DNA from 2 places in the Paenibacillus sp. plas6 genome. Region 2 is predicted to be linked to the other one. Evidence: riboswitches for the same ligand, from Rfam matches in the RefSeq annotation. Region 2 holds a riboswitch; the other holds the start of a gene.

Region 1 (4,529 bases), 980 kb from region 2:
TTTTCTTCTCAATTATTTTTTGGGGAATTATTGCTTCTACCATGTTTATTAAGCAGCATTCGCTAGTTGACGTAATTGGCGGTATTGTCCTAGCAGAGATTACGTATAGAGCTCTTTACTATGTCCTAGATAAAAAAGAAAAAGTTCTTGTCACCGGTCATAATGAAAACCGTGTTACATTAAATGGTTAAGTCGCTGTAAAAAAACGAGGGCTTTCAATAAGCCCTCGTTGTTCATTGCGAAACCTACACTCTGAACCGCTCAATCAATGATTGCAGTTCCTCAGCCATTTTCGATAAAGATTCAGCATTTGCTGTTATCTCTTCCATTGAGGCAAGCTGTTGTTGAGACGCTGCTGAAATTGATTGGGTATTATCCGATGATGTAGTAGCGATCTGTGTAATTGATTCAAATGAATTTACCATACTTTCAATGGCTTCAGAAATTTCTTCTGAATTCGTTTGAACCTGCATTGTCTGATTATTCACTTCTAATATTGAATTCTGAATCAATTCAAACAATTGACCAGTATGTCTTACTAAACCTAGACCGTTCACTACTTCTCTTGAAGTATCATCGACAGCAGCAACTGTTTTATTTGTCACTACTTGTGTGTCAGATACTAACTGTGTGATTTGTTTCGCTGATTTGGATGTCGTTTCCGCCAATTTACCGACTTCGGCTGCTACAACGGCAAATCCTTTGCCATGCTCCCCTGCTCTTGCAGCCTCAATTGCTGCATTTAATGAAAGTAAATTCGTTTGATTTGCAATATCTGTAATTAGCTTAATAATGTCACCAATCTGGCTTGACTTAGAACCTAGCTCTTTAATATCATTTGACAAAACCTCAACATTGCTTGTAATTGATTCCATTTGTTGGATTACAGCCATAACAGATGATCCGCCTTCTTGTGATCTTGTCAAAGTAGCGTTGGCATTTGAGCTTAATAACGATAGGTTGGCGCTAATTTCCTGCACACTAGCTGAAATATTGCCCATCATTTCACCACCGACGGCTACGCTGTTTAACTGCTGATCTGCTCCTTCCACAATATCCTGTATTGAATCAGATATGTGCGCTGTCGTTTGCGACGTTTCTTCAGCGCTTGAATTAAGTTGTTGAGAAGCAGCAGCTAATTGGCTTGAAGCATCTCGAATTTCATTAATAAGCTGACGCAGCGACAGTCTCATATCCTCAAAATTACTGCCTATATCTCCGAACTCATCTTTCGTATTTAGAACGATCGGTTGAGTTAAATCCCCGCTGCTAATAACTTTAGCTTGATGAATAAGTTGGTTCATCGGTTTATTAATACTTCTAATGATAAAAATCATAATCACTACGCCAAATGCTAACATAATAAGCATAATTGTTAAGGTTGAAAAGAGAATGCCATCGGCTACCTTTTTGAACTCTTGTGCATTAACAATCCCTGCTATTTTCCAGCCTGTAAATTCATTTGTAACATAATAAGCAATTTCTTCGCTAGAATTTTCAGTTGATTTATATCTAAGCTCACCTGAATCCGATGAATATAATGCTTCAACAGCTGCACCAGTATATTCTTCCCCAGGTTTTACTGCAATTTCTCTTGAGGAAGCGATCATAATTTTGTTCTGGTCAGTGATTTGAATATAACCATTCTCGCCTATTTGAATATCCTTAAGACTTTCCGATAATTGATTAAGGTCGATTTGAAAGCCAAATATTGCTGAATCATCACTCGTCGTTTTCATAGCAATAACCCCTTGAGTACCTGTGTTAGCAGATGTATGTGGGTCATCGAGAATCGCTTTTCCTACATTTTCAAAACCTTTTTTAAACCATGATCTTGTTGTAGGGTCATATCCTTCTGCAACTTGATTGGGCTCACGGAAAAATTTCGTGCCATCCTTTGTTGCTAAAAATAAGGCGTCTACTTCAGGATGCAATGCTTTATAACTTTCCATCACTTTACGTATTGGCGCCTGATCTCCACCTTCTAACATATCCGGTGTTATGCTGTCAGCTATATATTCCATATCAAGTACAGTTTGAGAAATGGTATCGTTTATGTACCGATTAAAAAGAGTTACATTAGAATGAGCAGCTTGAGCCATTTCTTCCTCTACCTTTGACTTTGCTACTTGATAGCAGTTAGTCCAACCACCAAGCTTGGTACTAATAATACAACTATAAAAGCTATAATAAGTTTCGATTTGATGCTTCTTAATTTGATTGAGCCTAATCTTTTTATCCAATTAATCCTAGCTTTTCCCATAGCGATACACCTCTTTAGTCGTGATATCTGTTACTTTATTGCTTGATTGCTTGATAATATAAGATAATTAATATTCAACTTTTATAGTTGTCTACTAGCGTAAGCCTCCTTCTAGTTGTTCTTTTGTAGACTTTGTGCCTCCTTAAGCATTATTTATAACAAAAAAAATAGACTTCTCCCGAAACAAAGAAAAGTCTACCCTTCGTTATTCGGCAATTGGCTGGCGTAGCGGAAATTTTCCACCTTAGCCCCTATAACTTTGTGACCCCATCTTTCGATGAGTGTACCTTTGTTATTCAGTTATTAAAGCAAGTTGATTTATTAAATATAAATTTCTTTCTGATTATAAAGAGTAACAAACATCACATCAAGTTATTAATTGTTTTTATATAGGTAATTATTCTTATTTATATACTATATTTTTACAATTACTGCGAAATTTATCATAGTTCTAATAGATTGTTTTTTGATTTATCAATTATTTTCTACTAACTTATAACGAATGAACTTAAAAACAATAGAATTTATAAAAGCGATAGATTGTAATATGAAGTGCGACACCTAAAAAAATAACCCATGACGAAAACTCGTGTAGAATGAAGTTACCACACACCATCTACAAGGAGGCTCGTCATGAGCTATACACATCTTACCATAAACGAGCGTATAAAAATAGAAACATTATTTCATTTAGGCTGGAGTGCGAGAGCCATTGCACAGCAGATCAAACGCCATCATTCTACGGTGTCTCGTGAGCTTCATCGTTTGAATACCTCGTCTTCTGCTTATGAGGCTAGCGATGCGCAAGCAGATTACCAGCGCAAACGCATGCAAAGCAAGCCTAAAGGGAAGTGGACGAAAGAAAGAGAACATTACCTTACTCAAACCTTGGCTGCAACGTGGTCCCCAGAACAAATTGAAGGGCGCATGAAACAAGACTATCCTGAGCAAGCGGTATCCTTCAAAACCATTTACCGCTGGATTTACCAAGGTAGGCTAGTCCAAGGGAACACCATCTTCTTACGACAGAAGGGAAAGCGTAGAAAGCCTCGTGAAAGCAGAGGTCGCTTTAATCTCGGGTTATCCATCAGGCAACGTCCAAAAGAAGTGAAGCAACGTGAATCCTTTGGTCATTGGGAGCTTGATACTGTCGTTTCTAGCCGTGGTAAAAGTAAAGGCTGCTTGGCTACTTTTGTTGAGCGAAAAACACGCTATTACCACGCTGTAAAAATGCCAGACCGTTCAGCGGCATCTATGGAGCAAGCGGTTGCTACGGTGCTAGAAGAACTCGCGTTGCCTATGCTCACAGCTACCGTTGACCGTGGAAAGGAATTCGCCTGCCATCAAGCATTGTTAGAAGAGCATGGCTTGACGGTATACTTTGCTGATCCATATTCATCTTGGCAAAGAGGCAGTAACGAAAATGCAAATGGACTTCTCCGAGAATTCTTTCCTAAGAAGTACGACTTAAACACCGTTGATCAAGCTGAACTTCAATGTGCTTTGGATTTAATTAACCATAGACCACGCAAATGTCTGAATTGGAAAACTTCTCATGAGGCAGTTATGGAAGAGTTGTCGCACTTAGCTTGACAATCTATCAAGCAAAAAAGATTCGGGCAAACCTGAAGGTCTGTTGCTTAACCTTTAGGCTGCTCAGAATCTATTTCAAAATCAATAGAAATACAAGCCTTCCCAGACTCTGAATTAAATGCTTTTACCGTTCCTCCCATTTTTTCAACAAGCTGCTTTACAATATAGAGCCCTAGTCCAGAATGGTTGCCTTTACCGCCGCGAGCTTCATCCCCTCGATAAAATCTAGTAAACATATGCTCCAAATCTTTTCCACTAAAACTAGGTCCTGTATTACTAATAACAACAGAAGCACGCTTAGTCTGAACCGTAACATCAATCTGAATCTGACCGCCTTGCGGCGTATACTCCAAGCTGTTTGACACAATGTTATCTAATATGCGCTCCATCTTATCAATATCGAACCGAACAGATTTATCTGCTTCACCGTAAATATTTGTTATAATGCTCACACCGCGTTGCTTGGCTTGTAATTCATAATTTGAAGCTTTCTGCTGAATGAACTGAGCAATTGGTTTAGTATCTAAGACAAGATCGTTATTTGAGTTTTCTAAATCAGTAACATAAAGCATTTGCCGCACTAGGGCAGAACTTCGTTCCGCATTTTCTTTAATAATTTTTAAATATCTCGACTGTTTATCTCGTTTTTCTAGTTGCTGATCGTCAAGTAAAG
Region 2 (4,529 bases):
ATGACGTTCTCCGCCCTATCAGCGGAGCAAGGCGTGTCGATTTGGGGTAGTGCTGTAACGAAAAAAGAGGAGTAAAGCTGGAAATCTATATCGCAATTGACCCGTTTGATGAAAAATTTACAATAGATTATTTCTTATCCCTTCTGAAAGGAAAAAAGACGCAAATAAAATCTTTTTTAATGAATCAGAAAAATGTTAGCGGCATTGGAAATATGTATATGCACGATATTCTGTTCAAGGCGCGTCTTCATCCTCAAAGGAAAATATGTGACATGAGCGAGGAAGAAATTAGCTTGCTTTATAACTCGATCAAAGATGTTTTAAATCTGTCACGAGAAAAAGGTACATTTGCTTATGAAAGTGATTTTTTTGGACTGAAAGGCAACTTTACAACAGATGATTTTCTTGTCGGGTATGAAATGAAACAAGCACAATATGGCTTAGAACCGTCTATATTGTGCTTGTTTTTTTGTGCGCTTGCTACTGTAACAGAAAGCTTAGCGTTTTGTGTCTTATTGATACTTCCAGCAGGAGTGAAACGTTAAGTTTACGTCAATACTAATGCTATAGAGTGACTATTGAGAAAATTACATAAGTTTGTCGGATGATTGATTGCAGAAAGTATTGAGCAGGAATAGTAGTGCTAGAAAGCGAGGGTACATATGAAGCAAAATATTATCGGAATTCATCCTGTACATCGGAAGTTAGCGCATATTTATGAAATGTGTACAGGGATCAATGGTCAGACGATTATTGGTGCAGGGGAGTGGAAGCAAATTATGCCGCTGCTAAAGCAGAACTATGAGCTCGTTAGACAGCTAGATGAGTTGAAGCAACTGTCATTTATTGCCTATGAATTAGGGGATCATGAATGGCTATTGGAAATTAGTGCAAAAATCGAATCGCTTGAGGAAACGATGGAAATTTAACGAGCTACAGCAATATAATGAATAGGGTTAAGCTTAATAAGGACTGAATACAGCAAAGATAGAGATTCAGTCCTTGCAATCATTTACTTCACATATTGTTCATTAAAATTTTTCTGAAGGACGAGAGACTTAGAAGTTAAAATAAAATCGGACCTTGCACGATAATCATTCGCAAGGTCCGCTCAGTTTTTTACTAAGCAAAAAATGGATGAAAGATTGCATAGATTACTGATTAATATATTTTTCAAATACGTAGCCAAAATCTTTAATTTTATATTCCTTATGCTTGGTCGTTAACCAATTAAATACAGCTTCATTGATCGCATTAAATTGCTCTGCAGCATCTGCAGTATTTGTTGTACCGCGACCGATGCTTTCCTTTGCGATATGTACACTTGTGATTGCATAGTCATATAGCTTTTCATTGCTTGCAGTGATTTCAGATATTTTATGAAGAGCTTTATATAAATCTTTCACCTGCTCAATTTGCTTTCTATCTACATCAATGGAAAAGCTAACCCCGCCAATTTGAAACTTAATTTCAACATCCAAATCTACAGTTCCTGCAGTTTCTAGATATACATTGGAAATTTCGTGACTTGCATAGTTATATCGTTTTAACATGCGTTTGCTACTAATCGCGCTTTCCCCATCTAAATGAATAAGTGCGAGATTTGTAAAGCAATACTCATCCTTTTTTGACTTAATAATGAAATAAATCTTTTCTCCATCTTCATGCATAACGTAATCATCGGTATCTACTTTATCGAAGTCACTTGGGGGAATTACTTTGCCAATATCACTTAAGCCAAGAGCCTCTGCTGCGATTTTTTTAAACATCAGCCTCATCCTCTCGATAACAAAAATAAACAAAATTTCCATTTACTTAATTGTAACAGAGCTATAACTAGTCTTACAATAGCCTAATTTTGAAGTTATTTTCTCTATAAGTAATATAAAAAACAACCTTATCTTAAATTTAAAAACTTAGAAAATTAATACATAAAGTGAAAATACCTTTAGTTATTGCCAAATTACCAAAAAATCTCTTGTCTAATTGGGATTTCATAACTATAATGTAGTCAATAAGTCTTAAAATAATACGGGCAAAACTACTGAAAGGTAGTGACGCAAAGTCATGGATCTAAGGTTCATATGAGCTATGATTGCCAGACTGCAAAAAATATGTAGTGATGTTGATTTAAGTGCCCAATAATTTAAGGTTATTGGGCTTTTTTTATTATAGTTGCTTCAATGAAATAAATTGCATTACAGCATGTCATTACATCATGAGGAGGTAAAGAATGTCTACACAGCAAGATGATCCAATTTTGGAAGCGTACGTTACTGAAACCTCTCAGTTAGTTGAACAATTAGAAGATATTATTCTTGTTTGTGAAAGTAATAGCTTTTTTACTAATGAAATGATAAATGAGATCTTCCGCATAATGCATACTATTAAAGGTTCTTCATCTATGATGCACTACCACGACATTGCAACCTTAGCACATGCGATGGAAGATCTCTTTTCTTTTTTGCGGCAACATCCGAATCAAACGTTAGATTGGTCTAAACTGTCTGATTTGCTGTTAGAGGGAGTCGACTTTATTAAGATCGAACTAGAAAAAATTAAAAATGGGGATTCAGTTGACGGGGATGCCTCTGTACTAATTGAAGCAGTGAAAGGTTTGCTGACTACACTAGAAGCGCAGCAAGGTAGCTCCCATATTGCTCAAGAAGAGGCTGAATACATACATTTAAATGACAGCACGTCTCTACTAAACAATGAGCATGCTGAGAGTGTACAAGCTACCGACAGTATGGAATATAAGGTGACCATCTTCTTTACAGAAGATTGTGATATTGAAAGTGTTCGTGCTTATCAGATAATACATACTTTAAAGGATGTCGTTCATGAGCTTGATCATAGCCCTGCAAACTTGGAGGATACTGCTTCGATTGAGCTTATTAAAAATCACGGTTTTCATATTAAGCTGAGAACGCACTGTTCTTATGATGAGCTTCATCATTGCCTAATGCAAACTAGTTTTTTGAAAAGTCTCGATTTACAGCTATTAACTAAGGAAGAGCAAGCTGCTGCTGAGCAAAATAAGCAAGCTAGTTCTTTGCAGACTCCAGTTAATCAAGCAACGGGGAACGAGACGGAAGGAAAAAAAAGTAAACACGCAGGAGGAGCTTATCAAGGCAGCTCGATTAATGTGAATGTACATAAATTAGACGAGCTTATGGATTTGGTTGGCGAGCTAGTTATCGCTGAAGCAATGGTGACGCAAAACAGTGATTTGCTTGGCTTAGAGCTGGAGCAGTTCCATAAAGCAGCCAACCATCTACATAAAATTACGAAAGAAATCCAAGACAAAGTGATGGAAATTCGCATGGTTCCGCTGGCTACAACCTTTCAAAAGATGCATCGTGTTGTAAGAGATATGAGCAAAAAACTCGGGAAAAACGTTCAATTAAAACTGATTGGAGAAGAAACCGAGGTTGATAAAAATATTATTGAGCATATTTCCGATCCGCTAATGCATCTAGTAAGAAATGCGATTGACCACGGGATTGAAGCTCCAGAAGAAAGAGTTGCAAGCAATAAGCCAGCAGTTGGAACATTGACGATTGAAGCGCAGCATGTTGGCGGTGACGTGTTAATCCTAGTTAAGGATGATGGACGCGGTTTAAATAGGGATCAAATTTTGCAAAAAGCAATAGAAAACAAGGTAGCATATGATTATGAATCAATTACGTCAGATAAAGATATTTATAATCTGATTTTCCTTCCCGGCTTTTCCACGAAGGAGAAAATTACAGAATTTAGCGGCAGAGGCGTAGGGATGGATGTCGTCGCACAAAATATAACCGCAGTTGGCGGAATGGTGTCGGTAGATAGCAGCTACGGTCAAGGGACAACGATTATGATAAAGATTCCATTGACACTAGCGATTATTGATGGCATGACAGTTTCTGTTGGCGAAATGAAATATACAATCCCAACAACAGCAATTAAGGAGTCTTTTAAACCCGCAAGTAAAGATATTATTACTGATCCAAATGGCAATGAAATGGTCATGATTCGCGGTGAATGTTATCCAATTGTTCGACTTCATACGTTATTTAATGGTTATACCGAGGTTCAGCAAATCCATGATGGTATTCTCATTATGACAGAGCATGAAAGACATCGAGTATGTCTTTTTGTAGATCAGCTTTTGGGACAACAGCAGGTAGTAGTTAAAGCTTTGCCGCCGTATATTAAGAAGTTTAACAATGTTGAGGGAATCTCTGGATGTACCTTACTTGGTGATGGTGACATTAGTTTAATTTTAGATATTCAAGGAATAATTAAACGATTATAAGGAGGATAGATAAGCATGACCGATGCACTGCAAAAAGAAAATGAAATGCTAGAAGAAGATTCTCAAAGAGATAAGTACTTAACTTTTTTTGTTGATAATGAATGTTATGGCATCGAAATTCGTTATGTAACAGAAATTATCGGTATTCAGAAAATAACGACAGTGCCAGAAATGCCTGATTTTGTTCGCGGAGTCATTAATTTACGCGGAAAAATTATTCCTGTGATGG

The links. A riboswitch is a leader RNA that binds a small molecule or an ion and turns the genes downstream of it on or off. The one in region 2 is predicted to bind cyclic di-GMP.
Region 1: another riboswitch for cyclic di-GMP. It lies ahead of AC2TDL_RS09990 (methyl-accepting chemotaxis protein); the one in region 2 lies ahead of AC2TDL_RS14115 (chemotaxis protein CheW).

Annotation. Positions count from the first base shown of each region.
Region 1 is NZ_CM170151.1:2,203,210-2,207,738, reverse strand. It holds gene AC2TDL_RS09995 (phosphatase PAP2 family protein) at 1-191, shown strand, start outside; gene AC2TDL_RS09990 (methyl-accepting chemotaxis protein) at 246-2,243, opposite strand; cyclic di-GMP riboswitch class I at 2,472-2,561, opposite strand; gene AC2TDL_RS09985 (IS30 family transposase) at 2,897-3,856, shown strand; gene AC2TDL_RS09980 (sensor histidine kinase) at 3,904-4,529, opposite strand, start outside.
Region 2 is NZ_CM170151.1:3,185,572-3,190,100, forward strand. It holds gene abnB (arabinan endo-1,5-alpha-L-arabinosidase AbnB) at 1-75, shown strand, start outside; gene AC2TDL_RS14100 (hypothetical protein) at 96-545, shown strand; gene AC2TDL_RS14105 (DUF7667 family protein) at 663-929, shown strand; gene AC2TDL_RS14110 (PH domain-containing protein) at 1,155-1,769, opposite strand; cyclic di-GMP riboswitch class I at 2,025-2,111, shown strand; gene AC2TDL_RS14115 (chemotaxis protein CheW) at 2,234-4,300, shown strand; gene AC2TDL_RS14120 (chemotaxis protein CheW) at 4,316-4,529, shown strand, end outside.